Regions from separate parts of the Rhizobium sp. RSm-3 genome, predicted to be linked through region 2. Evidence: riboswitches for the same ligand, from Rfam matches in the RefSeq annotation. Region 2 holds a riboswitch; the other holds the start of a gene.
What was found. Region 2 has a riboswitch for cobalamin ahead of BBJ66_RS25475 (CbtB domain-containing protein). Riboswitches for the same ligand answer to the same signal wherever they lie in the genome.
Positions count from the first base shown of each region.

Region 1 (15,608 bases), on a different contig from region 2:
CCCGACCTTGTTCAAAAAAGACGACATCTAAAACTCCCGCTACGCCACTTCACTGGCAAGTGCCGAACTCAATTTTCCCGCTGAATGTGGTCGATGGGAAAGCAAATGATAAGGGGAGGTATCGATTAAACCTCAGAAATCCCAATCCTCGTCCTCGGTCGCCACGGCCTTGCCGATGACATAGGACGAGCCGGAGCCGGAGAAGAAGTCATGGTTCTCGTCGGCATTCGGCGAAAGCGCCGATAGGATCGCCGGATTGACCTTGCAGGCCTCGGCCGGGAAAAGCGCCTCGTAGCCGAGGTTCATCAGCGCCTTGTTGGCGTTGTAATGCAGGAATTTCTTGACGTCCTCGGTCAGCCCGACGCCGTCATAGAGCGCCTCGGTATATCTGGCCTCGTTGTCGTAGAGTTCGAGCAGCAGGTCGAAGGCGAAATCCTTGATCTCCTGCCGCCTCTCCTCGGAAAGCCGCTCCAGCCCGCGTTGGAACTTGAAGCCGATATAATAGCCGTGCACCGCCTCGTCGCGGATGATCAGCCGGATCATGTCGGCCGTGTTGGTCAGCTTTGCCCGGCTTGACCAGTACATCGGCAGATAGAAGCCGGAATAGAACAGGAAGCTTTCGAGGAAGACGCTGGCAACCTTCTTCTTCAAGGGATCGCCGGAACCATACTGCTCCATGATCAGCACCGATTTGCGCTGCAGGAACTCGTTTTCTTCAGACCAGCGATAGGCATCGTCGACGTCGGGCGTCGAGCACAGCGTCGAGAAGATCGAGGAATAGGAGCGCGCATGCACCGCCTCCATGAAGGAGATGTTGGAAAGCACAGCCTCCTCATGCGGCGTTGCCGCATCCTGCATCAGCCTGATGGAGCCGACGCCATTCTGGATCGTATCGAGCAGCGTCAGCCCGGTGAAGACGCGGATGGTCAACTGCTGCTCGGCCGGCGTCAGCGTCGCCCAGGAAGGAATGTCGTTGGACAGCGGCACTTTCTCAGGCAGCCAGAAATTGCCGGTCAGCCGGTTCCAGACTTCGAGATCCTTATCGTCCTCGATGCGGCTCCAGTTGATGGCGCGCACGCGGGAGACGGGTTTCAATTGCATGTTCATTAGGTGGTCCCTTTTGAGGAATATGTGCGATTTGCCCCTCATCCGCCTGCCGGCACGTTCTCCCCGCGCGCGGGGCGAAGGGGGTATGCCGCAAGCCCCCCGTTCCCCACAAGCCTCTCGCAGGGCACGTCCCCTCCCCCCGTCAAAACGGGGAGAGGGTTAGGGTGAGGGGCATCTTGCTGATCCGGAGCGAATTCAAATCACAGCGTACAAGACACGCAGCCCTGCACCTCGGTGCCGGACAGCGCCATCTGGCGAAGGCGGATGTAGTAGATCGTCTTGATGCCCTTCCTCCAGGCGTAAATCTGCGCCTTGTTGATATCGCGCGTCGTTGCCGTGTCGCGGAAGAACAGGGTCAGCGACAGGCCCTGATCGACATGCTGGGTCGCCGCCGCATAGGTATCGATGATTTTCTCCGCCCCGATCTCGTAAGCGTCCTGATAATAATCGAGATTGTCGTTGGTCATGAACGGCGCCGGATAGTAGACGCGGCCGATCTTGCCTTCCTTGCGGATCTCGATCTTCGAGACGATCGGATGGATCGAGGAGGTCGAGTGGTTGATGTAGGAGATCGACCCCGTCGGCGGCACCGCCTGCAGGTTCTGGTTATAAAGGCCGGAGGTCATGACGGCCTTCTTCAACGCCGCCCAATCATCCTGTGTCGGAATATGGATTCCTGATTTGTCGAACAGCGCCTGCACCTTGCCGGTCGCCGGCTTCCATTCCTTTTCGGTATATTTGTCGAAATAGTCACCGGAGGCATATTTCGATTTTTCGAAGCCCTTGAAGCTTTGGCCCCGCTCGACCGCCAGCAGGTTCGAGGCGCGGATCGCGTGATAGGTCACCGTATAGAAATAGATATTGGTGAAATCGACGCCTTCCTCGGAGCCGTAGAAGATGCGTTCGCGGGCGAGATAGCCGTGCAGGTTCATCTGGCCGAGGCCGATCGCATGGCTGTCGTCATTGCCCTTCTCGATCGACGGAACCGAGGCGATGTGGCTCATGTCGGAGACCGCCGTCAGTGCCCGGATCGAAGTCTCGATCGTCCTGCCGAAATCGTTGGAATCCATGGCCGCGGCGATATTCAGCGAGCCGAGATTGCAGGAAATATCCTTGCCGAGATGCTTGTAGGAGAGGTCGTCATTGTAGTCGCTCGCCTCGCTCACCTGCAAGATCTCCGAGCAGAGATTGCTCATGGAGATGCGACCCGCAACCGGGTTTGCCCGGTTCACCGTGTCTTCGAACATGATGTAGGGATAGCCGCTCTCGAACTGGATTTCGGCAAGCACCTGGAAGAATTCACGCGCTTTGATCTTCTTCTTCGAGATGCGGGCGTCCGCCACCATCTCCCGGTACTTTTCCGTCACCGAAATCTCGGTGAAGGGCACACCGTAGACGCGCTCGACGTCATAGGGCGAGAACAGATACATGTCCTCATTGTTTTTCGCGAGTTCGAAGGTGATGTCGGGCACGACGACGCCGAGCGACAGCGTCTTGATGCGGATCTTCTCGTCGGCATTTTCGCGCTTGGTGTCGAGGAAGCGCATGATGTCGGGGTGATGGGCATTGAGATAGACGGCGCCCGCCCCCTGGCGGGCACCGAGCTGGTTGGCATAGGAGAAACTGTCTTCGAGCAGTTTCATGACGGGGATGATGCCCGACGACTGGTTCTCGATCTGCTTGATCGGCGCACCGGCCTCGCGGATGTTGGTGAGAGACAGCGCGACGCCACCGCCACGTTTCGACAATTGCAGCGCCGAATTGATCGACCGGCCGATCGATTCCATATTGTCCTCGACCCGCAGCAGGAAGCAGGAGACGAGTTCGCCGCGCTGTTGCTTGCCGGCATTGAGGAAGGTCGGCGTCGCCGGCTGAAAACGGCCGGAAATGATCTCGTCGACCATGTCGCGGGCAAGGGCCTCGTCGCCGCGCGCCAGGGTCAGCGCCACCATGCAGATGCGGTCCTCGTAGCGCTCGAGATAGCGCTTCCCGTCGAAGGTCTTCAGCGTATAGCTGGTGTAATATTTGAAGGCGCCGAGGAAGGTCGGGAAACGGAATTTCCTGGCATAGGCCTGATCGAACAGGTCGCGGACGAAATTGAACGAATATTGATCGAGAACCTCCTGCTCGTAATAGCCCTCGGTGACGAGGTAATCGAGCTTTTCCCGGAGATTGTGAAAGAACACGGTGTTCTGGTTCACATGCTGCAGGAAATACTGCTTCGCCGCCATGCGGTCCTTGTCGAGCTGGATCCTGCCCTCGTCGTCATAGAGGTTCAGCATCGCGTTCAGCGCGTGATAGTCGAGCGTCTCCGCCGCTTTCAAAGGGCGTTCGCCGGCGGGATGAGCAAAAGTGTTATGCGGTTTTGCGCCCGCATCCCGCGTCAGAGTTGTTCCCGTGTCCAAAACCGTTCCAATCCGCGTTTGACGTTGGCGACATCCTCCTCCGTGCCGATGAGCTCGAACCTGTAGAGGTAAGGCACCTGGCATTTCTGCGAGATCACGTCGCCGGCGAGCCCATATGTCTCGCCGAAATTGCTGTTGCCCGCGGCAATCACGCCCCGGATGCGTCCTCGATTCTCCGCATCGTTCAAGAAACGGATCACCTGCTTGGGAACGGCCCCCTTTACGATCCCTGGGCCGCCGGCGCCGCTATAGGTCGGCACGACAAGCACGAAAGGTTCGCGGATATGGAACGCCTCTGCGCCGCTTGAGGGAATGCGCGCCGCGCGCATCCCGAGCTTGGCGACGAAGCGATGGGTATTCTCGGATCGGCTGGAATAATAGACGATCAGGCCCATCGCCTTTCCTCGGTCAGGAGAGCGCGCTGATCATATCCGGACGGAACCCCGCCCAATGCTGCTCGCCGGCAACGACGACGGGAACCTGCATATAGCCCATGCCGCGCACACGATCGAGCGCCTCGGCGTCCTCGGAGATATCGACGACGTCGTAATCGACGCCCAGGCGGTCGAGGGCGCGATAGGTGGCGGTGCATTGGACGCAGGCGGGTTTGCTGTAGACGGTAACGCTCATCATGTTCCTCGTGATGTCAAAGAATTCAGGACGCAATACTGGGATCGGTCGCCTTGCGACGTCCGGGGCAACGTTTGATGGTGATCTGGCAAAGTCGGCGGTTTAAACGCCCGAGAGGATCCCTTTCGGGATTTGCGCGGGCGGCGGCCTTGATGTTCTGGACATAACTTCAACCCCGAAGTGCTCATGCGGACGTTCGGGGCAGCGCAACAGGCGCGGATCATTCCGCTGTCATGCACGCGACCTTCCGGACACCCCGCCCGTGGACATCTCGTTCAAGGCAGGTCTCCTGGCTTGCGGGTCGAAGCACCCTGCCCCAGCCTTCCCAAGGCATCATGCCTCAGTGACCTGAAATCGGACAGTTGCTCGCCGCTCACAGTTGCGGGGGCAGCTCCGGCCTTGTTGCGCCGTCATGGCGAAACGCACCGTATTCCCGTCTTAGCCTGCGATCCTGACGAATCGAAGGAACCTTGAACACTAGATATAGTATGCCAATCCAAAATCGTGTCAACGGATGGTTTTCGCCTTGCGTTACGACAGGTTTGAAATCGCTGCGTTCCTGTGAAAAACATGGATAACGAAGGCTTAAAGAAAACAGGCTGTGGAGAAGGGCCGGATGAAGAGGACCGACCCGTAGCCGGCCCTCAGATTTTGTTTCCTGGTCAGGCCCGAATCGTCCCCCGAATCGTCACTGTCCCTTTATCCGAAGCAGCCTAAGTGCATTGATCGTCACCAGCACGGTGGCGCCGGTATCGGCGAGGATCGCCGGCCAGAGCCCGGTGATCCCTAGGATCGTCGTCACCAGGAACACCGCCTTCAGCCCGAGCGCGATGGTGATATTCTCTAGGATGTTGCGCATCGTGCGTTTGGACAGTTCGATCATCCGGGCCACGTCGCCGACGCGCCCGTGCAGCACGGCGGCATCCGCCGTTTCCAGCGCCACATCGGTGCCGCCGCCCATGGCGATGCCGATATCGGCGGCGGCCAATGCCGGAGCGTCGTTGATACCGTCCCCGACCTTGGCGACGATGAAACCCTGGCGCTTCAATTCGCTGACGACCCGCTGCTTGTCCTCGGGCATCATCTCGCCGCGCCAGTCGATGCCGAGCATGCCGGCAACGGCTGCCGCCGTCCGCTTGTTGTCGCCCGTCAGCATCATCGCCTTGACGCCGGCCGATTTAAGCGTGGCAAGCCCGGCCTGCGCATCCTCGCGCGGCTCGTCGCGCATGGCGATCAGGCCGGCTGCAACACCATTGACGAGCAGCACCGATACGCTCTTGCCCTCATCGTTCAGAACAGTAATGCGTGCATCCTTTTCGCCGTCGAGCGCTCCGCGCTCGCGGGCAGCGGACGGCGACAGCAAATCGAGAGTCTCGCCGCCGACTTTACCGCTGACCCCCTTGCCCGGCAGCGCTTCCAGTTCGAAAGCCGGCGGCACGGGGACGCCGCCAGCCTTGGCGCGTTTGAGGATCGCCAGCGCCAAGGGGTGGCTGGAGCCCTGCTCCAGCACTGCCGCGCGCGACAAGATCTGCGCCTCACTCAATCCGAAGGAAACGATATCAGTCACTTGAGGCTTGCCTTCCGTCAGCGTGCCTGTCTTATCGAAGGCGACCATCGTCACCTTGCCGAGCGTTTCCAACACCGCGCCGCCCTTCATCAGCAGTCCGCGCCGGGCGCCTGCTGAAAGCGAGGCGGCGATCGCCGCCGGCGTCGAGATGACAAGCGCGCAGGGGCAGCCGATCAGCAGGATGGCAAGGCCCTTGTAGATCCATTCGTCCCACGCCCCAGCGAGGAATAGCGGCGGAACGACCGCGACCAATGCTGCGACCACCACGACGCCGGGCGTGTAATAACGCGAGAAGCGGTCGATGAAGCGTTCCGTCGGCGCCTTCGATTCCTGCGCCTCCTCCACCAGCTTGACGACTCGGGCGATGGTATTGTCGGCAGCCGCCGCCGTGACGCGAACCCGGAGCACCGCATCGCCATTCACCGTTCCGGCAAAGACGACGGCATCGACGCCCTTGCGCACCGGCGTGCTCTCGCCGGTCACCGGCGCCTCGTCGATCGCGCTCTCGCCCGAGACGATGATGCCATCAGCCGAGATGCGATCGCCCGGACGCACCATGATGATCGCGCCGACGGCGAGGCTTTCCGCCGGCACCTCCCGCGTCTGGCCATTGTCTTCCAGCAGCGCGTTCTTCGGCACCAAGGCCGTCAGCGACTGGATGCTTTCGCGCGCCTTGCCGGCCGCGACACCCTCCAGCAGCTCGCCGACGAGGAACAGGAACACGACAGTGGCCGCCTCCTCCCCCGCATTGATGATGACGGCGCCGACGGCGGCGATCGTCATCAGCATTTCGATCGAAAACGGCGTGCCTGAGAACGCCGCCATGACAGCGCGCCGCGCGATCGGCACCAGACCGATGAGCATGGCGACGATGAAGGCATAGGACCCGATCGCAGGTATGAGATGGCCCACGGCATAGGCGGCAATCAGCGCCGCACCCGAGAGGATGGTCAGCCGGCCCTTCCTGCTCTGCCACCAGGGACCGGTCATCGGCCCATGATCGTGGCCATGCAGGCCTTCGATTTCCTTCTCGCCATGATCATGGTCATGGCCGGCATGATCATGGCCATCATGATCGTGATCGTGGTCGCCATGGTCGTGGTGGCGATGATCGTGCGCGCCGTGGTCCTGCGCCGGCGCCGCGCTTCCGGCAAAGGGCCATACCGAATAACCGAGCCCCGTCACTCTCTTCTCGATCGCCTTGAGGTCGCTGCTGCCGTCATGCCGGACGGTCATCGTGCCCGCCATCACCGAGACGGAAACATCGGCGACCCCTGCCACGCGCCTGACCGCCGTATCGATCTTGCTCGCGCAGGCAGCGCAATCCATGCCGCCGACCCGGTATCGTGTCTCGCTCGTCTCAACCATGATCCGCTTCCTTGTCAAACAGAAGCATCCCTCCTACATCCTCTAGCGACTAGAGGTGCAAGAGGAAAAATCATGAAAAAGATCACGATCGGTGAAGCGGCGCGCCGGAGCGGGGTCAAAGTGCCGACGGTGCGCTATTACGAGAGCATCGGCCTGCTCGCGGCACCGAGCCGCAGCGAAGGCAACCAGCGCTCCTTCGAACCCGCCGATATTAGCCGCCTCGCCTTCATCCGCCATGCCCGCGAACTCGGCTTCGAGATCGAGGCGATCCGCACGCTGCTGACGCTGCAGGATGATCCGCACCAATCCTGCGCCTCCGCCGATGCCATCGCCAAGGCTCGTCTCGTCGAAGTCGAGCAGCGCATCCGCAGTCTGATGGCTTTGAAGGCCGAGTTGGAAACCATGGTGGAAGGCTGCGGCCACGGCCGCGTCGACCAATGCCGCGTCATCGAGGTGCTCGCCGACCACGGCCAATGCACGCATGCGCATCACTGATCCCGCCCTTGCAGGCAAGGCGTAGCCGCGCCAAAACGGCATCAGAAAGAATCGGGCAAAGACATCCATGAGTCAGAAGCGAATTGCCATCATCGGCGGCGGCCCGGCGGGCCTGGCGGCCGCCGAACTGCTTTCGCTCTCCGGCCATGCGGTGACGGTTTACGACGCCATGCCGACTTTCGCCCGCAAATTTCTGCTGGCCGGCAAATCGGGTCTGAACATCACCCATTCCGAGGATTATGCCCGTTTCGCCACGCGCTTCGGCGCCGCCTCTGCCCGGCTACGGCCGGCTCTCGATGCCTTTACCCCTAGCGATATCAGGGATTGGGCGGCAGGGCTCGGGACAGAGACCTTCGTCGGTTCGTCCGGCCGGGTTTTCCCTGATGTGATGAAAGCCTCTCCCTTGCTGCGCGCCTGGCTCAGAAGATTGGAGGCGCAGGGCACCACGCTCCGCACCCGCCACCGCTGGGTTGGATTTGCCGATCAGGGCTATGTTTTCGAAACGCCGGAAGGGCGCAGCATCGTCCATTGCGACGCCGCCCTGCTGGCGCTCGGCGGCGCAAGCTGGCCGCGTCTCGGCTCCGATGCAAGCTGGCTGCCCTGGTTACTGGAGAAGGGTGTCGAGATCGACGCCTTCCAGCCAGCCAATTGCGGCTTCGTCGTCGGCTGGCGCGAAAGCTTTCGCGAACGTTTCGCCGGCGAGCCGGTGAAATCGGTCACCGCCACCTCCGAAGCCGGCACCTTTCCCGGCGAATTCGTCATCACCGCAAACGGCATTGAGGGCAGCCTGGTGTATGCCCATGCGACGAGCCTCCGCGACCAGTTGCAGAACCGCGGCAACGCTGCCCTGACGCTCGACCTCGCCCCGGGCCGCACGGTCGAAAGACTGACCCGCGACCTTACACGGCAGGATGCCAAATCGAGCTTCTCGAACCGCCTGCGCAAGGGCGCCGGCCTCGACGGCGTCAAGGCGGCGTTGCTGCGGGAACTCGCTCCCGAGCGCGACCGAACCGAGCCCGGACGCCTCGCCGGCGTGATCAAGGCCCTGCCGGTCCCGCTTCTCGATACGAGGCCGATTGCCGAGGCGATCTCCTCGGCCGGCGGCATCCGCTGGAGCGGCATCGACGACGGCTTCATGTTGAAGGCACTGCCGGGCACCTTCGTTGCCGGCGAGATGCTCGACTGGGAAGCGCCGACCGGCGGCTACCTCCTCACCGCCTGCCTTGCGACCGGCCGCGCCGCGGCGCGCGGCATCGAGGCCTGGCTGGACCGATAGGCACCGGCGCTCGCAGACTGAACAGCAAACAAGAACTTCCCTCGATCAGGCCGAGGCTGCACGAAACGTCATGACAAGGCCATTCATGCAGTAGCGAAGCCCAGTCGGCTTCGGGCCATCATCGAAGACATGTCCGAGATGGCCGCCACAGCGGCTACAATGGACCGCCGTGCGCGCCATCCCGAAACTGGTGTCGTTTGTGGTGCCGACGGCATGGGCGAGTGGTGCCCAAAAGCTCGGCCAGCCGGTGCCGCTGTCGAATTTCGTTGCCGAGGAAAAGAGCTTTTGGTCGCAGCCGACGCAAGCGAAAGTGCCTTTCCGCTCCTCATGCAGCAGGGCGCTGGAGAAGGGTTTTTCCGTCCCAGCCTCACGTAGGATGACAAACTGGTCCGGCGTCAGCAGCTTATGCCATTCCTCATCGGTGTGGGTCACGGCAAACGTTTCGCCGGCGATCGCCTTGCCGACCAGGCCAGCGCGAACGGCAAGCGCCCCGAAAACGGTCGTCATCAGCAACAATCGTCTGTTCAGCATGATCAGGATCTCCCCATCTGGCAAAGCCTTGTTCTGTAGCAAAATACGGGCGGGAGAAGTCTTTGTTACATCCTCACCGCTCAAACACCGAAATGTGATGCCGCCCCCTTTCGCCGCACGCTGACGGCCGCCACGTGCCGCCTGATTGCAAACCCGCGGCTTTTCCATCAGACTGTGCTGAAGTTCCGTGGGAGGAGCAGATGCACGAACAGTCAGCGCATGCAGAGCATGTCTATACCTCTGCCCAGCGCGATTCCGCCGCGGCCAGCTCTCCGGTGGTCGCCTCCTGGCGGCGATGCATGACAATGCACCAGCTCGCCCCCGAGGATGAACGGGCGCCGCTGCGCCTGACCGATGAGGAATTCCGGCGTGCCCGCGAACAGTCCGGGCAGTTGATCGCCAGCGCGACTGAGGAACTCGATCGCCTCTTTACCGCCGTCGGCAAGGCCGGCTGCTGCCTGCTTCTGACTGACAAGAATGGTATTGCGCTGGAGCGGCGGGGAGCAGCCGGCGACGACAAGGAATTCCGCGAACTCGGCCTCTGGACCGGCTCCGTCTGGACCGAGGCAAGCATCGGCACCAACGGCATCGGCACCGCGCTTGCCGATGAACGCGCCGTCGCCATCTTCCGCGACCAGCATTTCTTCTGCGCCAATACCAGTCTCAGCTGCACGACGGCGCCGATCCGCGATCACCGTGGCCGGCTGGCCGCCGCCCTCGACATCTCCACCTGCCGCGAAGACGTCAACGAAATGACCCTGGCGATCTTGACGCAGACCGTGCGCGATGCGGCGATGCGCATCGAACTCAACCTCTTCCGTTCGGCCTTTCCCAGCGCCCGCTTCCTGATGGTTCCGGCCGGCGCCAACTCGGCCGCTGCCCTGCTGGCCGTCGACCGGCATGACCTCGTGCTCGGGGCGACGCGCGCCGCCCGCATCGCGCTGCAGCTGGACGACAAGCGAATCGCCGCCGGTATTCCGGCCGCCGATGCTCTCCGCGAAGCGAGCGTCTCGCAGCAGGAAGAGATGGTCGAGGCGGAGAAGGCAGCCTTGCTGCGTGCGCTGTCGCGCGCCGGCGGCAATGTCTCCCAGGCGGCGATCGCGCTTGGCATCAGCCGCGCCACCCTGCACCGGAAGATGAAGAAGCTCGACCTCCACTGATCGGCTCGAAGGTTACGCCGTTGCGGCAATCGGGCGCCGATCCTGTCGCAACTCTGCGACACTGTGCACTGCGGTATCGAAGACCCACCCTGTTCTCTTCGCCGAAACACGCACATTTTCCTCCCACTGGTTCGCTTGGAACCTGGATCATCACGGGAGGATGACATGCTTCATCAGAAAATCGTCGAGTCGCCGTTCAAGCTGAAATACGGCAACTATATCGGCGGCGAATGGCGCGAGCCGGTCGAAGGCAAATACTTCGAAAACCTGACGCCCGTCACCGGCGGCAAGCTCTGCGACATCCCCCGCTCCGATGAAAAGGACATCAATCTCGCGCTCGACGCCGCCCACGCGGCCAAGGAAAAATGGGGCCGCACTTCCGCTGCCGAGCGCTCCAATATCCTCATGAAGATCGCCCAGCGGATGGAGGACAAGCTGGAATTGCTGGCCCAGGCCGAGACCTGGGACAATGGCAAGCCGATCCGCGAGACGATGGCGGCCGACATTCCGCTGGCGATCGACCATTTCCGCTACTTCGCCTCCTGCATCCGCGCCCAGGAAGGTTCGATCGGCGAGATCGATCACGATACGATCGCCTATCACTTCCACGAGCCGCTCGGCGTCGTCGGCCAGATCATTCCCTGGAACTTCCCGATCCTAATGGCCACGTGGAAACTGGCTCCGGCGCTTGCGGCCGGCAACTGCGTCGTCTTGAAGCCTGCCGAGCAGACCCCAGCATCGATCCTGCTGTGGGCCGAACTGGTCGGCGATCTGCTGCCGCCAGGCGTGCTCAACATCGTCAACGGTTTCGGCATCGAGGCCGGCAAGCCGCTGGCGACCAGCCCCCGCATCGCCAAGATCGCCTTTACCGGCGAGACGACGACTGGCCGGCTGATCATGCAATATGCCAGCCAGAACCTCATTCCGGTGACGCTGGAACTCGGCGGCAAATCACCCAACATCTTCTTCGCCGATGTGATGGCCGAGGACGACGACTTCCTCGACAAGGCACTCGAAGGTTTTGCAATGTTTGCCCTCAATCAGGGCGAAGTCTGCACCTGCCCGAGCCGCGCCCTCGTCCAGGAATCGATCTATGACCGCTTCATGGAAAAGGCGGTCAAACGCGTCGAGGCGATCAAGCAGGGCAATCCGCTCGACAGCGCGACGATGATCGGTGCTCAGGCCTCGACGGAGCAGTTGGAAAAGATCCTCGCCTATCTCGACATCGGCAAGCAGGAAGGCGCCGAGGTTCTGACCGGCGGCGCGCGCAACGATCTCGGCGGCGATCTGGCGAACGGCTTTTACGTCAAGCCGACGATCTTCAAGGGTCACAACAAGATGCGGGTGTTCCAGGAGGAGATCTTCGGACCTGTGGTCTCGGTCACGACCTTCAAGACCGAAAAGGAAGCGCTCGAAATCGCCAACGACACGCTTTACGGCCTCGGCGCCGGTGTCTGGAGCCGCGACGCCAATCGCTGCTACCGTTTCGGCCGCGAGATCCAGGCCGGCCGCGTCTGGACCAATTGCTACCACGCCTACCCCGCCCATGCCGCCTTCGGCGGCTACAAACAGTCCGGCATCGGCCGCGAAACCCACAAGATGATGCTCGACCATTACCAGCAGACCAAGAACATGCTGGTGAGCTACAGCCCGAAGGCGCTTGGCTTCTTCTGAGAAACTCGCGTGGTGGGAGGGGGAAAAGCCCCTCCCCTTGTGGGGAGGGGTTGGGGAGGGGACTTTCTTCCTCCCGAAACTTTGGAGGAAGACCGATGGAAACGACCGTCAACGGCGAACCGCGTGTTCTCGCAACCGACGCGGCCCTTGACCTGATTACTGAGATCAAGCGCGATCATCCCGATATCCTCTTCCACCAGTCCGGCGGCTGCTGCGACGGCTCCTCGCCGATGTGTTATCCCGCAAATGAATTCATGACCGGCGACAGCGACGTCAAACTTGGCGAGATCGGCGGCGTGCCGGTCTATATCAGCGCCAGCCAGTTCGAGGCGTGGAAACATACGCAGCTCATCATCGACGTCGTGCCCGGCCGCGGCGGCATGTTCTCGCTCGATAACGGCCGCGAGAAACGCTTCCTCACCCGCTCCCGCCTCTTCGGCGGCGGCGAGGCCTGCGCCGTCCCTGATGTGACCGTCAAGGCGGTCTAATGCATGTCATCAGGAAGCGTGCAGCGGTTCCGGGCGACATGCATGAAAACAAACGACTAAAGCGCGCCGCATGAACCAAATTTGATGCGACGCGCTTTAGGGAATTTCCGCTGTAGTATTCCCATAATACCTTCTGCGCGCAGCTCTTTGTTAATCTCCGGCGGTTGGTTTCAAAGGAGGATACGATGCCAGCTTCAAAAATCCTGATGATCACGGGTGATTTCACCGAAGATTACGAAACCATGGTGCCGTTCCAGACGCTGCTTGCCTGCGGCTACACGGTCGACGCCGTCTGCCCCGGAAAGAAGGCAGGCGAGACCGTCGCCACCGCCATTCATGATTTCGAAGGCGACCAGACCTATTCCGAAAAACGCGGTCATAATTTCGCACTGAACGCCACTTTCGATAGCGTGCGGCCCGAAGACTACGACGCCCTCGTCATCCCCGGCGGCCGCGCGCCGGAATATCTGCGCCTCAATGCAGACGTCATCAAAGCGGTCCGGCACTTCTTCGATGCCGGAAAACCCGTAGCCGCCATCTGCCATGGCGCGCAACTGCTCGCTGCCGCCGGCGTTTTGAAGGGCCGCACCTGCTCGGCCTATCCCGCCTGCCGGCCGGAAGTCGAACTTGCCGGCGGCACCTATGCCGATATCTCAATCACCGATGCGGTCGCGGACGGCAATTTGGTAACGGCGCCGGCCTGGCCGGCGCATCCGTCGTGGCTGCGCCAGTTCATGGCCGTGCTCGATGCGGCAGCGCTGCTCGAAACCAACGCCGCCTGAGGAGGCGGCACCGGGAGGATGACATGTGCGAATTGTTCATCAAGGCGGATGCGCGGCTCTGGGAAAGCACCACCCGGTCGCTACGCATCGACGGCATGGTGACCAGCGTCAGGCTGGAGAACTTCTTCTGGTCGAAGCTCGAGGAAGTCGCCCGGCGCGACGGCATGAATGTCGTCCAGCTGATCACCCGGCTGCATCATGAATCGATCGATGCCGGCCATGATCTTGGAAACTTCACCTCCTTCCTGCGCGTCTGCTGCGCCCGCTATCTCGACCTGCAGCTCACCGGCGACATCCCGGCCGATATCACCCGCCCGATTTCCGGCCTTGACGCCCCGGAAATTCTCGGTCGCGAAAGGACCAAATATCACTGACGGCCGACCCGACGAGACCGTTGAGCAACGGCGACGGAGCTGCCTGCGGCTAGCTCCGAGGGCAGTACTGCAGGATGTCTGACCTTGTCGCGGATTCGTGGGCTTGCCTTGCGGCGCAGCCTGTATCAACAATGCGCGCCATCAAGGACCGGCACCGGCAGGAGATCGATTGCCATGAACGACCAGAAAGCCGTGATCGTTACGGGAGCCGGCGGCAACCTCGGCAGCGCCGTTGTCCGTGAACTCGCCGCCGGCGGTGCGAAACTCGTCTGCATGAACCGTTCGAGCCAGGAACTGGAAGCCTTGGCCGGCGATCTTCCCGCCTCCACCGAGTTTCTGTCGATTGCCGGAACGGATCTCACCGATTATGCCTCCTGCGCCGCCGCCGTCGCGCGGGCCGTCAAGCGCTTCGGCGGCGTCAGTGCCCTGGTCAATACGGTCGGCGGCTTCCAGATGGGGCCGGTGGGGCCGGATGCGCCTGCGCAATGGGAGACGATGATGACCGCCAACGCCCGCACGGCGCTGACGATCAGCGCCGCGGTTCTTCCAGCAATGAAGGCCGCGGGCTACGGCCGCATCGTTCATGTCGCTGCGGCACCCGGCCTGAAGGCCGGCGCCAACCAGGCCGCCTACGCCGCCTCGAAAGCCGCCGTCATCCGGCTGACCGAGGCGATCGCTGCGGAAAACCGCGACCACCGCATTACCGCCAACTGCATTTTGCCCGGGACGATCGACACGCCCGAGAACCGCGCCGCCATGCCCAATGCGAAAACGGACGGCTGGGTATCGCCGCAATCGATCGCGCGCCTCATCGCCTTTCTGATTTCGCCGGCCGCAGCCGTCGTTACCGGCGCAGCAATCCCGGCCACCGGACGCGAATAAGACCAGGGCTATTCGGCTTTAGACGGTTGCATGCCGCTCGGCTTGAGGTACGATTCCTCCTCATAGGATGCGCGGGTAGCGGGCGGGGCGCGATGGTGTTGATGATCGCATTGCGGCGGCATTTGCCAGAAGGCGGATGGTTTCGATGACGGACGGTCCCGCATTGCGCGCCGTCGGCGCGACCAGCCTGCTGCGCGAGGAATGGTTCCTCGGCGTCAGCGTCGCGACGAGCTTGGCATTTCTTGCTTTCCAGGAGCAGATCTTCGGGCAGCTTTCCGATCCGATTTGGTTCACGGTCGTTTTCGGGTGGCTGTTTGCCGTCGTACTCGGCTCCGCTCTGTCGGTCGTGCGACACGCAGACCACCTGGCGGAGCGGCTGAAGGAGCCTTACGGCACGCTCATTCTGACGCTTGCCATCACCTCGATCGAGGTGATGGCAATATCAGCCGTCATGCTTCACGGCGAAAACAATCCCACACTTGCGCGCGACACGCTGTTTGCGGTCGTCATGATCATCCTGAACGGCATGGTCGGCCTGTCGCTGTTGCTCGGCGCATGGCGGCGACCGGAGCAGCAGCATAACCTGCAGGGCGCCAACGCCTATCTCGGAGTGATCGTACCGCTGGCGACCTTGAGCCTGGTCATGCCGACATTCCTGGCAGGCCCGGACGGACAGCATCCATCTGCACCGAGACAACTGATACTGGGCATAATATCGGTCGGCCTCTATGCGACGTTCCTGTTTCTTCAGGCCGGCCGCCATCGCGACTATTTCGCTGACGACAGCAACCGTCAGGAACCTCACAGCGAACATGTGCCTCGCCACGGACCGGTCTGGCCTCACGCCATCCTGTTATTCGCCTATATGG
Region 1 covers NZ_MAWZ01000031.1:4,077-19,684, forward strand. The annotation lists gene BBJ66_RS22415 (adenylate/guanylate cyclase domain-containing protein) at 1-27, opposite strand, end outside; gene nrdF (class 1b ribonucleoside-diphosphate reductase subunit beta) at 133-1,107, opposite strand; gene nrdE (class 1b ribonucleoside-diphosphate reductase subunit alpha) at 1,308-3,512, opposite strand; gene nrdI (class Ib ribonucleoside-diphosphate reductase assembly flavoprotein NrdI) at 3,491-3,907, opposite strand; gene nrdH (glutaredoxin-like protein NrdH) at 3,921-4,142, opposite strand; cobalamin riboswitch at 4,405-4,630, opposite strand; gene BBJ66_RS22440 (heavy metal translocating P-type ATPase) at 4,831-7,077, opposite strand; gene BBJ66_RS22445 (MerR family transcriptional regulator) at 7,150-7,572, shown strand; gene BBJ66_RS22450 (TIGR03862 family flavoprotein) at 7,640-8,848, shown strand; gene msrB (peptide-methionine (R)-S-oxide reductase MsrB) at 8,894-9,379, opposite strand; gene BBJ66_RS22460 (helix-turn-helix domain-containing protein) at 9,580-10,539, shown strand; gene adh (aldehyde dehydrogenase) at 10,705-12,213, shown strand; gene BBJ66_RS22470 (DUF779 domain-containing protein) at 12,309-12,701, shown strand; gene BBJ66_RS22475 (DJ-1/PfpI family protein) at 12,887-13,483, shown strand; gene BBJ66_RS22480 (ribbon-helix-helix domain-containing protein) at 13,507-13,857, shown strand; gene BBJ66_RS22485 (SDR family NAD(P)-dependent oxidoreductase) at 14,032-14,739, shown strand; gene BBJ66_RS22490 (calcium:proton antiporter) at 14,885-15,608, shown strand, end outside.
Region 1: it holds a riboswitch for cobalamin, as region 2 does, so the genes downstream of both, nrdH (glutaredoxin-like protein NrdH) here and BBJ66_RS25475 (CbtB domain-containing protein) in region 2, are expected to answer to the same signal.

Region 2 (15,608 bases):
ACGCCACCCAATAAGCCGCACCATATCCAAGCGCCTCGTCGTTGAAATCATAAGCCGTATTGTGATGCAGTGCCCCATCCACTGCCGGCCCGTTGCCGAGCCAGACATAACAGCCCGGGGCATTCTGCGCGAAGAAGGCGAAGTCATCTCCTGCTGTCGACGGCGGAAAACTCGTCCGCACCTTCCCACCGAAAACCACGTCGGCGGCGACGAGCGCCCGGGCGGTAGCGTCCGCATCATTGACGACAGGCGGAATCCGCCGTTCGAAATGGTAGTCGACGGATATGCCGTACATGGCAGCCGTTCCGCTGGCCAACCGACCGATCTCGCTCTCCAGCTGATCGCGCACATCGGGCGAATAGGCCCGCGCCGTCCCGCCGATCTCCACTATATCGGGAATGACGTTCAAGGCCTTGGAATCACCCGCCTGCAGGAAACAGGCACTGACGACGGCCGGTTGCAGCGGATCGACCACCCGTCCGACGATCGTCTGCAGCGACGACAGGAAGGTGCCGGCGGCCGTGATCGGATCGCGGCCAAGATGCGGTTTTGCGCCATGGGTGCCGATGCCGCGAAAAGTGATGCGCCAGCTGTCGGAGGAAGCAAGCTGCGGCCCTTCGACCACGGCAATCTCGTCGACCGCAAGCCCCGGCATATTGTGCAGGCCATAAACGGCATCGCAGGGGAAGAGTTGGAAGAGGCCCTCCTCCACCATGCGCTTCGCGCCGCCGCGGCCCTCTTCAGCCGGCTGGAAGACGAAATGCACCGTGCCGGAGAAACCGCGCGTCGCCGCCAGATGCCGCGCGGCACCCAGCAGCATCGCCGTATGGCCGTCATGGCCGCAGGCATGCATCTTTCCCGGCACAGTCGATTTATAGGGGCGCTCCGCCATTTCAGGCATGGCGAGCGCATCCATATCTGCCCTGAGACCGATCCGGCGGGTGCCATTGCCGAGCTGCAGCGTGCCGACCACGCCGGTGCCGCCGAGGCCGCGGTGCACCGTGATGCCGGCCTCCTCGAGAAATCTCGCGACGATGCCGGCAGTGCGCTCTTCCTCGAAACCAAGTTCGGGATGGGCATGCAGATCGCGGCGCAAGGATGTGAGAAACGGCAGATCGTCCTTGATCCGGGCGGGGATGCTCATCGGACAATGCTCCTGGGGCCTGGATATCCTGTCAAGCGAAACGGGCGCCAACCGGCGCCCGCGTCAGATCATCCTTTGTTCATCAAACAGGTCGCAAGTTCAACCATCAAGCCTCCTCGACGAACACCTCTTCGCGCTTCTTCTTCACGCTCGGCAGGAAGACGACAATGAGCACGGCAAGCGCGATCGCCAGAAGCGTGGCGCTGATCGGGCGTGTGACGAAGGTCGTCGGATCCCCGCGCGACAGGATCATCGCCCGCCGCAGGTTCTCCTCGAGCAGCGGCCCGAGCACGAAGCCGAGCAGAAGGGGCGCCGGCTCGCAGCGAAGCTTTGCCAGCACGTAGCCGATGAACCCGAAGAAGGCGACGGCATAGAGGTCGTAGACGTTGGCGTTGACGCTGTAGACCCCGATCGAGCAGAAGGCCATGATGACCGGGAAGAGCACGTAATAGGGCACCGTCAAGAGCTTCACCCAGAGCCCGATCAGCGGCAGGTTGAGGATGACGAGCATCAGGTTGCCGATCCACATCGAGGCGATGATGCCCCAGAACAGCGCCGGCTGCTCGGTGGCGACATTCGGTCCCGGCACGATCCCCTGGATGATCATCGCGCCGATCATCAGCGCCATGACGGGATTGGCCGGAATGCCGAGCGTCAGCAGCGGAATGAACGAGGTCTGCGCCCCGGCATTGTTGGCCGATTCCGGGCCCGCCACACCGGCGACGGCACCCTTGCCGAATTCCTCCGGCGTCTTCGACATGCGCTTCTCCACCGTATAGGAGGCGAAGGAAGCGAGGATCGCGCCGCCGCCGGGCAGAATGCCGAGCGCCGAACCGATCGCCGTGCCGCGAAAGATCGGCGCGATCATCTCCTTGAATTCCTGGCGCGAGGGCAAGAGGCCGGAGACCTTGGCCATCAGCACCGTGCGGGTCGACTCGCCCTCGAGGTTGCGCAGGATCTCCGCCACGCCGAAGACACCGACGGCGAGCGCCACGAAATTCAGCCCATCGGCATATTCCCGAATGCCGAGTGTGAAGCGCGGCGTGCCGGTGTAGATATCGGTTCCGACCAGACCGAGCAGCAGCCCGAGCGCCACCATCGCTAAGGCCTTGACGACGGAGCCGTGCGCCAAAGCGATCGACGAGACGAGGCCGACGATCATCAGCGAGAAATATTCCGCCGAGCCGAATTGCAGCGCGATGGCGGTGAGCGGCGGCGCGAAAATCGCAACGAGGAAGGTCGAAACCGTTCCGGCGAAGAACGAACCGAGGGCGGCGATCGCAAGCGCTGCCCCCGCCCTGCCCTTGCGCGCCATCTGGTAACCGTCGATTGCGGTGACGGCGGAGGAGGATTCGCCCGGCATGTTGATGAGGATCGCCGTCGTCGAACCACCGTATTGCGCGCCGTAATAGATGCCGGCCAGCATGATCAGCGAAGAGACCGGTTCGAGCTGGAAGGTGATCGGCAAAAGCATGGCGATCGTCGCCGTGGCGCCGATGCCGGGCAGCACGCCGATCAGCGTGCCGAGCAGCACGCCGATCAGGCAGAAGAGCAGGTTTTCCGGTGTGCCGGCCGTCGCAAAACCGAGCGCGAGATTGCTGAAAAGATCCATCATCGACTCCTAGAACCGGACCCAGGGGCCGAAGCGCTCGAACGGCAGGCCGAGCCCATAGCTGAAGACCGCCACCGAAAAGACTGTCAGCAGCAGCGAAAGAATGATCGCGAAGAACACGTTCATCTTTTGCGATGCGAAGCAGGCGATGAACGCGGTGAAGAACAGCGCCGGCGCAAATCCGAGGCCGCGTACCGTCAGCCCGAAGAAGACGGGCGCCGGCAGGATGAAGAACATGCCGCGCCAGGCGAAGAGACCGATCGGCTCCCCCTCGACGCGCAGCGCCTGGATGAAGATGATCGCGCCGAGCAGCACGAGCACGCCGGCCAGCACCAGCGGAAAATAACCCGGCCCCATGCGCACCGCCGTGCCGAGGTCGAGCCCCAGCGACTGGATGGCGAAGAAAGCGCCGGTCGCGACGAAAAGCCCGCCGCAGATCGCATTGGTGGTATCGAAACTGATGGATTTCATGGTGTCTCCTGGAGTTGGAGATGGTTCACGTGATGCCGTTGCTGCGGCGATTGCCCCTCATCCGCCTGCCGGCACCTTCTCCCCGCAAGCGGGGAGAAGGGGATATGCCGCTGGCCTCTCATCCATGCCGCTGTTGCGCGGGGCAAGTCCCTCTCCCCGCGCGCGGGTTAGGGTGAGGGGCTCATCCGGCATGTCCTGGACGAGGACAAGTCTCAGTCGGCATATTCGCCGGCAGCCTCGATCACCGGCTTCCAGCGGGCGATCTCGCCTTCGAGCTTGGCCTTCAGCGCAGCCGGCGTCGCATCGGCGTCGGAGGAAGGCGCTGTGCCGAGTTCGGCGAAGCGGGCGCCGACATTCGGGTCCTTCAGTGCGACCTGCAGCGACTTCGACAGGCGTTCGTTGATCGCGGCCGGCGTGCCCTTCGGCGTGTAGATGCCGTGCCAGATCCCGACTTCGAAGCCCGGCAGGCCGGCTTCGACTGCCGTCGGAATGTCCTTCATCACGTCGAGGCGCTTCGGCGAAGTCACCGCATAGGCCTTGATCGTGCCACCCTGGATCTGCTTGGTCGTGTTGGTCGTTTGGTCGCACATGACGTCGACCTGGCCGCCGAGCAGGTCGGTCATGGCAGGGCCGGTGCCCTTGTAGGGAACGGTGGTCAGCGGCGTCTGGATGGCGCTCATGAACATCATGCCGCAGAGATGCGAAGCCGCACCGATGCCGGCATTGGCGACCGTCACCTTGTCCTTGTTGGCCTTGATATAGTCGATCAGCCCCTTGAGGTCGGCCGGCTCCATGTCCTTGCGTGCGACGATCGTCATCGGCACCTCGGTGACGAGGCCGACATAATCGAAGGCGCCGAGCGTGTCATAGGCGAGCTTGCGGTAGAGCGTGGCGCTGGTCGCCATGCCGATATGGTGCAGCAGGATCGTGTAACCGTCGGGATCGGCGCTCGCCACGCGGCCGGCGCCGAGCGTACCGCCGGCGCCGCCGACATTTTCGACGACGATCTGCTGACCGAGATCCTTCGACATGGATTCGGCGACGAGGCGCGCGACTGTGTCTGTCGGGCCGCCGGCCGCAAAGGGCACGACCATGGTGATGGTGCGTTCGGGATAGGTCTGCGCCGAAGCGACGCCGGCGAGAAGAGAGACTGCGGCAGCCGCGGTCAGGCCGAGCATGGCCTTCAGAATTTTCATCGTTTCCTCCCTGATGAAACAAGCAAGCCCGCCGACACATCCTCCGCGCCGGGCATGACCTATTTGCCGCCGGGAAAAACCGGCCCGCAATCATTACAGCCACTTTCGAGACACGATTTTGCGACAGTGCGATGCAGCATGGGTCGATTTGGAAACAAACGGCTTGTGCGATGGGTGGATTTCCACCCACCGCGAACATGGGGCGGCGCCGAGAATTAGCCTTCGGTGGTCAGCATCCGCTTGTCGAGGCCGTATTTCTGCATCTTTTCGTAGAGGGTCTTCCGGGAGATGCCGAGTGTCTCATAGACCGGCTTGAGGCTGCCGCCATGCGCCACCAGCGCACTGGCAATGACGCCCCGTTCGAATTCGGCGACGCGCTCCGCAAGCCCGGTTGCCTCCCCGGCCTGTGGGCCGCCATCGTCGAGTCCGAGAACCAGACGGTCGGCGGCATTCCTCAATTCACGCACATTGCCCGGCCAGTCACGCTGGGCGACATCGGAGATCACGTCGGGCGGCACGGTCACCTCATCGCGGCCATAGCGGGCGGCCGCTTCCCGCACCAACTGCAGAAAAAGCAGCGGAACATCCGCCCGGCGCTGCGACAGCGACGGCACATGCAGCGTCGCAACGTTCAGCCGGTAGAACAGGTCGGCGCGGAAGCGTCCCGCCGCCACCTCCGCCTCCAGGTCCACCTTGCTCGTAGCGATAAAGCGCACGTCAAGCGCCACCGTCTCATTCGATCCCAACCGGGAAATCATCCGCTCCTGCAGCACCCGCAGGAACTTCGCCTGCAGGTCGAAGGGCATGGAGCCGATTTCGTCGAGCAGGATGGTGCCGCCGCGCCCATGCTCGAACTTTCCGTAGCGCGGTCTCACCGCGCCGGGAAAGGCGCCCACCTCATGGCCGAAGAGCTCGCTTTCGATCAGGTTGGCCGGCAGCGCCGCGCAATTGATCGCAATGAACGGCCGGCTCGCCCGGGCGCTGATATCGTGCAGCGCGCGGGCCACCACCTCCTTGCCGGCGCCGGTTTCCCCGACAATCAGCGTATCGGCATCGCTCGCCCCGATCGCCCGGATGCGGTAGCGCAGATCCACCATCACCTGCGTGCGTCCCGGCAGCCGCGCCTCGATATCGTCGCGCTTGCCGGCGACCGCCTTCAGCAGCCGGTTTTCGAGCACGAGGCCGCGCCGCTCCATCGCCCGGCGAATGACGCCGGCAAGCATCTCCGGCGTGAACGGCTTCTCGATGAAATCATAAGCGCCTTCGCGCATCGCCTTCACCGCAAGCTGAACGTCGCCGTGGCCGGTGACGAGAATGACCGGCACTTCAGGGTCGAGTTCGCGGATTTTCTGCATCAGCGTCATTCCGTCCATGCCGGGCATGCGGATATCGCTGACGACGACACCGGGAAAACTGTAGCCGATCAATTCCAGCACATGATCGCCGTTCGAAAAAGTCTCGACGCTGAAGCCGGAAAGCTCCAGCGCCTGCGCCGTCGAGCGGCGCAACTCCTCCTCGTCGTCGACCAGCAGAATCTTCGCATCGTTCATTCCGCGGCCTCCGGCATCAGCCCTGCCGCCGATTGCAGTTCGATACGGAACACCGCGCCCCCTTCCGGATGATTGACCGCGGAAAGGCTGCCGCCGAAATCCTTGATGATATTGTAGGAGATCGACAGTCCGAGACCGAGCCCCTTGCCGACGCCCTTCGTCGTGAAGAAGGGATCGAAGATACGCTCGGCGATCGCCGCAGGCACGCCTGGCCCATGGTCCCGCACCGTCAGCACCACCTTGCCGGCCTCCTCGAAGGCCGAAACCTCGATACGTCTGTCATCAAGCCCTTCCGCGGCATCGGCCGCGTTGGAAATCACATTCACCAGCACCTGCTGCAGGCGCACCGAACCGGCACGCACCACCGGCGGCCGGGTGCCCAGATCAAGCCGGAGCTCGGCATCGGCCGCCTTCAGCCGCCAGGCGATGATCTCGAGCGTGTCATGCATCGCCTCGTCGAGAGACACCGAGCCGAGTTTCTCGTTCGGTTTGCGGGCGAAGTTGCGCAGATGCCGGCTGATCGCGGCCATGCGGTCGATCAGCCCGCCGATACGCCTTATATTGTCCCGCGCCTCCTCGGTCCGGCCGCGATCGATGAGAACGGAGGCGCTGTCCGTATAGGTCTTGGCGGCGGCGAGCGGCTGGTTGAACTCGTGCGAAAGCGCAGCCGACATCTGCCCGAGGCCGGCGAGCTTCCCGGCCTGGATAAGATCGGCCTGTGTCTGACGGAGCTGTTGCTCGGTCAGACGCCGTTCCGATATCTCCTCCTCGATGCGGCTGTTGACGCGGGCAAGATCGGCCGTGCGCTCCTCGACGCGCTGCTCCAGTTCGTTGCGAGCCTCCGTCTGCAGTTGCATGCGTTCGGCAAGCCGCGCCCGCCGCTGGCGCAGAACCGCGACCGCAAGCCCGGCAATGCAAAGGATAAGAAAGACAGCCGCAAGCGCCGTGCGCGCCTGGGCGCGGATGGAACTCGTTTCCATCAGCACGTTCACCGTCCAGTCCTCGGCCGGCATGTAGTGCGAGAGAACCAGATATTCGCTCGATCCGCGCTCGCCGGCGAGCGTCATCAACTCGTGCGGCTCGAAGCGCTGGCGTGTGACCGGCAGCGCCGTCAGTCTGGCATTGGCATAACGCCGCGAGGCTTCCGTGCGTGCGATGCGATCGGCCGTCAGCGGCAGGATCGCGCCGTAGAGCCATTCCGGGCTGCCGGACATGAAGATGATGCCCTCAGGATCGGAGACGAAAATCTTGTATTCGCCGCCGCCCCAGGAGGATTCGATCATGTCGATATCGACCTTGAAGACGATGACGCCGCGAATATCCGTGCCGGTCCGGATCGGCGCGGCGAAATAATAGCCGCGCTTCAGCGAGGTGGTGCCTAGCGCATAGAACCGCGCCTGCCGGCCTTCGATCGCGTCTTGGAAATAGGGCCGGTAGCTGAAATTCTGCCCGACGAAGCTTCCAGGTCCGTCGTAATTGCTGGCCGCGATCGTCTCTCCATCCGGCTTGACCACATAAATGTCGGAGGATTTCAGCAGCCCGTTAATCTGCTTGAGATAGAGATTGGCCGCATCGCGCAGTGCCGCATTTTCAGGGGCGCTCACCAGTTCCTTGATGTCGTCATGATCGGCGATCAGCGCCGGCAGCGCCTCGTAGCGGTTGAGGTGACCGCTGAGCGCCGAGACGGCAAGGCGCAGCGCTGTCCCCGCCTGCGCCGAGGCCTCTCCCATATAGGCGCGTGTCGCAATCGCGCTTCCATAGGTGAAGAAGGCGAAGATGATCAACGGCACCACCAGGAACGCCGCTATCGCACGATATCTCGACAGATCCGGCTCCTCCCCTTTCCGCCTCCACTCCCCAGCGAGGCATACCCGACGGCTCAAGTTTAATGACGCCGACACGGATTTCCAAGGGCCCGCCGAAACTTGACACCCGGAGACGCGAATGCCCTATTGCGGTATCGTAGGGAACCCCATCATGAGCAACGACAAGACGCCCGCCGACAGCAAGCTCACCAGCTCCAAGCGTCGCTGGGCGGCAGAGGGCAAGTTTCTGACCGGCCGCATCAGCCGCCCCGAAGCCGAGCGCCTGCCGCCCGGCCAGCATCTCGTCAAAAACTGGCCGGTGCTCGATCTCGGCCAGCAGCCCGTCATCTCCACCGATAGCTGGCGTCTTGAAGTGCGCGGCCTCGTCGAAACGACGCTCACACTCAACTGGGCCGACTTCCAGGCGATCGAGCAGAGTACCAAGGTCAGCGATATCCACTGCGTGACCACCTGGTCGCGCTACGATAACAAATGGCGGGGTGTTTCCACGCGCGATCTGCTCGATCTCGCCATGCCGAAGCCGGACGCCGGTTATATCATGCTGACGAGTTATGACGGCTATACGACCAACCTTCCACTTGCCGATTTCGCCGCCGAGGACGCGATCCTTGTGACATCATGGGAAGGCCTGCCGCTGACGCCGGATCACGGCGGCCCGATGCGCCTCGTCGTGCCGCATCTTTATTTCTGGAAAAGCGCCAAATGGCTGCGCCGCATCGAACTGATGTCGGGTGACGAGGCCGGCTTCTGGGAAAAGAACGGCTACCATATGTATGGCGATCCGTGGCGCGAGCAGCGCTATTCCGACGATTGAGCCTTCGGCCGCAGAAAGCGACCCAGCGCAAACACCACAAGGGCGAACAGAGCGGCGAACCCCGTCAGCGACGCCATGCTGGCGGCATGAAACGGCACTTTACTCCAGCGTGGCTTGACGACATCGGCGGTGTTGAAGGCCTCGCCGCTGAACCGGCAGGTGATGAGCGCCAGGCTGCGCCGCACCATGTCGTCATCGACCGCGGAAATGATTTCACCAGCCGCAACGGCCTCCCGCGGCATCTCACGCATCGAAAGCAATACCGCCTTGGTCGCCGCAAGATAGGCATGGGCGCATTCGTTGAACGGGCTCTGCTCGTCGCTCACGCTGCCCGGCATCCGTCCCCAGAGACAATAGGAATACTGGATTTCGGCGTAGTTCAGAACGCGCCGGAATGGCTCGTTCGTATCGACTGCACGGGACGCCAGACCGATAATTCGGCCGCGATAGTCCGAAATCACCGCCATCTCGCCATGCGAAATTTCTGGGATCTCGAGACCGGCATGGCTGGCGCCGCCGCTGCGGCTATGAGCAAGGGCGTTTTCAACAGGCATGCAAAAGAAAGCGGCGGCGGCAAAGGCCGTCGACAGGAGCGATATGGTGCTGCAGCTTTTCATCGTTGCCCGAAAATCTAAAGGCGCCGGCAAAACGGCGCCCCTCGATGTGTTCAGTGGAAGGCCTTTACCTGCCGGACCGGTTGCCCGCCCTTCACGGCAAGCCGCTTTTCCGCCAGCGCTCCGAAGCCAAGACCGAGCGTTGCCCAGAGGATCGCATGCATGGCGAGCGTTGTCGTGCGGAAACGCCAAAGCACCATCGCCGAGAAGTTCTCCGGCACTTCGTTGATCGGCGGCAGCAGATAAAGCACGAGGCCGATAAAGACGAGATAGGCGATGCCGGCGATGATGGCGCCGTTCCAGAGGCCGAAACGCTCGGAAAGACGGCGCGACAGCGCCACCGCGGCGATCAGGGCGGCGAGGGAGACGACGATCATCAGGAAGAACAGCTCGGTCCTGACGCCGATTGTATCGGCATTGCCGACCGCCGGCGGGTTGGCCGGATATTTGATAGCGGGAACGAGAACGATCGCCACGAAGGCGAAAATGGCGATGACCGCCGAGGTGCCGCGCGCCGAAAGGCTGCCGACGCGGCCGTGCACGAAAGCGAAGGCGAGCGCGAAAAGCCCGCCGACGGCAATGCTATGGGCCATGACGCCGGTGAAAAGGCCCGGACCGGCCTGCATGGCGCGGCTGACGATTTCAGGTTCGGCGGCTTCGCCGGTCGCCTGGGCGCTCGCCTCCTCGAAGGCGATCGCCGAATCGACCAGCGGCTCGCCGAAAGTATGGGCGAAGGCGAAGACGAGGAAGCCAGCAATCAGGCCCGCGAGCATGCCGCGTAGCAGGAGGTTTCCAACCATGTCGGGAACTCCCCTAGTGGCAGGGGAAGCCGAGGAGGTGGCGGGCGTCATGCACGAATTCATGCACGTACATGCCGTTGAACAGCGCCATCGCGCCTTCCTCGGTGCCGACGAAATAGATGGCGATGAGCATCAGCAGGCCGCCGAAGATCGCCCATGGCAGGATCTCTGCTACGGGGATCGGCGCCGGTGCCGCAACAGGCGCAAAAGTGGTGTCAGACATGTATTCCTCCGGGAATGACGCGTTCAGTCGAAAGAGTGCTTATGCGGCAGGGTCTGACTTCCAGCGCGAAGAACCTTCGACACGCTGGTCACAGCGGCGCGACCGTGCCGGATTTACACCGGCTTCCAAACCCGCAACAGCACGGTTATATCTGCAGGCCGAAGAGCCTGTCAACGAAACTTCATGAAGCGGCGACGGGCTGTTCCCACCGCTATCCGGAGATCGGAACGACCGTGAATACGCGCCTTACCTGGATCTGCCACGGCGCGACGGCGGCGAGCCGCAAGGCCCTGTTCCCGCTCGACGAACCGCTGGAAGACAAGGCCGCAGAAGACGCGGCCAGGATGGCCGCCCTGCCCCGTGCCGATCGTATTGTCACCAGCCCGGCTTTGCGCGCCCGCCAGACTGCCGACGCGCTCGGCCTTCAAGCCCGGACGGACCCTGTCCTTGGCGACTGCGATCATGGCCGCTGGGCCGGCAAGTCGATCGCGGCGATAGAGGCCGAGGAGCCGGAGGACCTCATGGCCTGGATGAGCGATCCGGAAGCGGTCCCGCACGGGGGCGAGAGCCTTGTTGATCTTGGCATACGCGTCGCCGGCTGGATGGACAATGAATCCGCCCTCGGCGGCCATGTGATCGCCATCAGCCACGCCGCCGTCATCCGGGCAGCGGTTGCCCATGTGCTTCGGGCGCCGCCATCCTCTTTCTGGCTCGTCGACATCGAGCCGCTTGGTATCGTTCGCATGACCAGCAACGGACGGCGCTGGTCGCTGCGTTTTCAGCATTAATGCATGTCGCCCGGAAGTGTGCCGCGGTTCCGGGATAACGACATGCATAAAACAAAAACCTAAGGCGCGTCGCATGAATCCCGTTTAATGCGACGCGCATTAGCGATCCCTCATCTTATCCAGCTTTACACAAGCAAATTGCGTCATCTCTGTTGAACCCGGCTTCACCGGGACTACTTCCTTGTCCCAAGGAGATGGAAGACATGACATATGATTGGAGTGGCGAGCGTACGCGGCGCCTGCGCCTGATGCGTTTCGCCACAATCACACTTCTGATCGGTCTCGTCGTCAGCGTCCCGCTGCTGATCGTCACCGCCTGAAGCACGAGAAAGGGCGAGCATGCGACAGCACGCTCGCCTTCGTGCTTTCCCGTCCCCGCTTCACGAGAAGCGCGTCCGTCTCTCGACGGTGCAGCAACAGGCTGCGGCCTCCAATAATTCGCCTTCTGGTTTCAACGAACATTTCAGACTTTCGTGATAGTTCGGCATAGGGTGGAGATGGAGAAGGCCACATGCCGGTGTTTTTCCAGAGCAGGGCCGGAAGGCAATGCGTGTCGATCGTCGGGCTTGGGATAACTCTCTGGCTCCTCGGCGCGCTGTTGCAGCTCGACGACAGCCTTGTCTATTTCATGACCGGTTTCGGCGAATATGGCGCCGACAAACTCGTTCTGGCGCTCGGCATCGCCGGCGCCATGAGCTTCATCTATTCGGTGCTGCGCATCGCCGACCTGCGCAAGGAAACGGAACTGCGCGCCGCCGCCCAGGCGAAGGCCGATTGGACGGCCACCCACGACCATCTAACCAAGCTGCCGAACCGCTACGCCTTCGAACGCAAGATCCTCTCATGGCCGATCAAGGACGACGAGGACCAAATCGAGGAATGGGATCGCAACGTCACGCTCTTCTCCGTCGATCTCGACGGCTTCAAGAAAGTCAACGATCTCGTCGGCCACAAGGGCGGCGACATTCTGCTGATCGAGGTTGCCAGGCGAATCTGCGCGCTCGGCAACGCCGATTGCGTTTACCGCTTCGGCGGCGACGAATTCATCATCGTCGCCTTTGCCCTGACGGCACCGCGCGAGGAGCGTTTTGCCAGACTGCTAATCCAGGCTGTCACCCGGCCGATCCATATCGACGGTTTTGCCGTCGAAGTCGGCGCCAGCGTCGGCTACGACCGCTGGACCGAAGGAGCCGAACCGCTGGAAGATGCCGCGCATCGTGCCGACCTCGCCATGTACGAGGCAAAATCACGCGGCCCCAACCATTATTTCGCTTTCGAACCGGCCATGCAGGACAAAGTCACGGAACGCGCTGCGCTAGAAACCAGGCTGCGCGCCGCAATCGCCAACAAGGCGATCAAACCCTTCTATCAGCCGCTGATCGACCTGAAGACCGGTCAGCTCTGCGGCTTCGAGGCCTTGGCGCGCTGGATCGGCGAAGACGGTGTCAATATTCCGCCGCCTGTTTTCATCGATATCGCCGAGGAAAACGGGATGATCACCGCCTTGTTCGAGGATCTTCTCGCCCAGGCCTGCAGCGACGCACTCACCTGGCCTGAGCATGTAATGCTGTCCTTCAACGTCTCGCCGGTGCAGATGGAAGACAGGCTGCTGACGTCGCGCATTCTCAAGGTCCTTTCGGCAAGCCGGCTGCCGCCGCAGCGCCTGGAGGTGGAGATCACCGAAAACGCGCTGATCCAGGATCCCGCCGTCGCCGCCGTCATCCTTGATGAACTCCACGCGGCCGGCATCCAGATCGCGCTTGACGATTTCGGCACGGGTTATTCGAGCCTGGCACAGCTCGCCCGCTATCGTTTCGACAAGATCAAGATCGACAAAAGCTTCGTCGCCACCTATCGCGGCGACGAACGCCAGGAAAAGATCATCCGCGCCATGCTCGGACTCGGCAGGAGCCTCAACATCAAGACGACCGCGGAGGGCGTCGAGGAGCACGGCCAGCTCGCCTTCCTGCTGCAGCTCGGCTGCGACATCGGCCAGGGCTATCTTTTCGGCAAGGCGATGCCCGCCGCCGAGGCGGGCATCTTCATCAGCGATCGCAATGCCAGCCTGGCCTCAACGGCCTGACGATACAGCTTAAAAAGCCGGCGTCGATGATGAAGAGCAGGAATGCAATCGAAGCCGCCAGCGCCAATTGCACCTCCCAGCCCCGGGACATCGATGAAAGCTGTACTCGATCCCAGCCGAAGATGACGATAGGCTGCGCATCGGCAAAGCACGTGAACGGCGGATAAACGCCTTTCCGTCCGCAGCCCCCGCACTAAGTTCGGCCAAAATACCGACTGTGCGGAGTCTCTGAAGACATGTCATCGACCGATCTGCTCCTGACCTTCAACGCCGGCTCCTCCACGATCAAGATCGGTATCTTCGCGATGGATGGCGATAGGGCGCGGCGCCTCGGCAAAGGTGTTATCGATTTCCGTGCCGAACCGCTCTCGCTCGGCCTGATCAAGGGATCGCTGACATTCGACATGCCGTTGAAGGCCGAGGTGACGGAAGACCTGCACGACATCATCGATGAGACCTTCGCGCGTCTCGGCGATCATTTCGACATGGCCGCCACCCGCGCCGCCGGCCACCGCGTCGTCCATGGCGGCGACCGTTTCACCAGGGCGATCGCCCTCGACGACGCCGCAATCGATGCCGTCGATGCACTGACGCCGCTGGCACCCCTGCATCAACCGCAGGCGCTGCGCTTCATCCGTGCGCTCAGGCATCTGAAGCCGCATCTTGCCCAGACGGCCTCCTTCGACACGGCCTTCCATGCCACGCAGGACGATCTCGTTCGCCGCTTCGCCATCCCCCGTGCGCTGCACGACGAGGGCATCAAGCGTTATGGTTTCCATGGCCTGTCCTATAAATTCATCGCCGGCGAATTAACCCGCAAGGCGCCGGATGCGGCAAAGGCGGTGGTCGCCCATCTCGGCAGCGGCGCCAGCCTCTGCGCGCTGGATCATGGCGTCAGCCGCGATTGCAGCATGGGCTTTTCGACGCTCGATGGCATCCCGATGGCGACGCGCCCGGGCGCACTCGATCTCGGCGTCATTCTGCATCTGGCCGGTCAGCGGAACCAATCCTTCGAAGAAATCGAAGACCTGCTCTATCACCGCTCCGGCCTGCTCGGCGTTTCCGGCATCAGCGCCGATACCCGCGATCTGTTGAGGGATGGCCGGCCGGAGGCGCGCCAGGCGATCGACCTCTTCATGCTGCGTATCGCCGGCGAAACCGGCCGCATGGCGGCAACGCTCGGCGGCCTTGACGCCGTCGTCTTCACCGCCGGCATCGGCGAGCATCAGCCGGAGATTCGCGCCGGCGTGGCGAAGCGGCTCTCCTGGCTCGGCCTTGCGATCGACGAAAAGGCCAATTTCGCCAATGCGTTCACGATCAGCACGCGGGAAAGCCGTATCGCTGCCCATGTCATCGCCACCGACGAGGAGCAGGTCATCGCCGATGAGGCGCTGTCCATACTCGGCACTGGCTGATCCAGATCAACGGCAGGCCCCGCGCCGGCCGGTAGAATTGACGTTGAACAGGTTTTCGAACGGGAGAAATCCATGGAAACGCATATCTCGACCGCCGCTTTGACAGACGCCGAACTCACCCTGACCGACCGCTACTGGCGGGCCGCCAACTATCTCTCGGTCGGGCAGATCTACCTGCTCGCCAATCCGCTGCTGCGCGAGCCGCTGAAACCGGAGCATATCAAGCCCCGCCTGCTCGGCCACTGGGGCACGACACCCGGCCTCAACTTCATCTATGCGCATCTGAACCGCATGATCCGCGCCCGCGACCTCGACGTCATCTATATATGCGGCCCCGGCCACGGCGGCCCGGGCATGGTCGCCAATACCTATCTTGAAGGCAGCTACAGCGAGATCTATCCCGACATTTCCGAGGATGCCGAAGGCATGCGCAAACTCTTCCGGCAATTCTCCTTCCCCGGCGGCATCCCGAGCCATGCGGCGCCCGAAACACCCGGGTCCATCCACGAGGGCGGCGAACTCGGTTACGCCCTCGTTCATGCCTATGGCGCTGCCTTCGACAATCCCGATCTGATCGTCGCCTGCGTCGTCGGCGACGGCGAGGCCGAGACCGGGCCGCTGGCCGCGAGCTGGCATTCCAACAAATTCCTCAATCCCGCCCGTGACGGCGCCGTGCTGCCGATCCTGCATCTGAACGGCTACAAGATCGCCAACCCGACCATTCTCGGCAGGACCGATGGCGATGATCTGCGCCGTCTCTTCGAAGGCTACGGCTACCAGCCTTTCTTCGTCGAAGGCCACGAACCGGGCGATATGCATCAGCAGATGGCCGCGACGCTGGATCAGGTGTTCGACTGCATCCGCGAGATTCAGAGGCAGGCTCGTAACGGCAAAGCTCTGGACGGCTGCCCACGCTGGCCAATGATCGTGCTGCGCAGCCCCAAGGGCTGGACCGGCCCGAAGGAGGTGGACGGCAAGAAGGTGGAAGGCTTCTGGCGCGCCCATCAGGTGCCGGTTTCCAACTGCCGCGAGAATGAGAGCCATCGCAAGATCCTCGAAGACTGGATGCAAG
Region 2 covers NZ_MAWZ01000046.1:20,497-36,104, forward strand. The annotation lists gene BBJ66_RS25430 (M20 aminoacylase family protein) at 1-1,144, opposite strand, end outside; gene BBJ66_RS25435 (tripartite tricarboxylate transporter permease) at 1,251-2,756, opposite strand; gene BBJ66_RS25440 (tripartite tricarboxylate transporter TctB family protein) at 2,766-3,227, opposite strand; gene BBJ66_RS25445 (tripartite tricarboxylate transporter substrate-binding protein) at 3,440-4,423, opposite strand; gene BBJ66_RS25450 (sigma-54-dependent transcriptional regulator) at 4,639-5,973, opposite strand; gene BBJ66_RS25455 (sensor histidine kinase) at 5,970-7,766, opposite strand; gene BBJ66_RS25460 (sulfite oxidase-like oxidoreductase) at 7,951-8,613, shown strand; gene BBJ66_RS25465 (hypothetical protein) at 8,598-9,230, opposite strand; gene BBJ66_RS25470 (CbtA family protein) at 9,281-10,027, opposite strand; gene BBJ66_RS25475 (CbtB domain-containing protein) at 10,041-10,250, opposite strand; adenosylcobalamin (AdoCbl) riboswitch at 10,264-10,406, opposite strand; gene BBJ66_RS25480 (histidine phosphatase family protein) at 10,484-11,038, shown strand; gene BBJ66_RS25485 (putative bifunctional diguanylate cyclase/phosphodiesterase) at 11,550-13,121, shown strand; gene BBJ66_RS25490 (acetate/propionate family kinase) at 13,358-14,536, shown strand; gene BBJ66_RS25495 (phosphoketolase family protein) at 14,609-15,608, shown strand, end outside.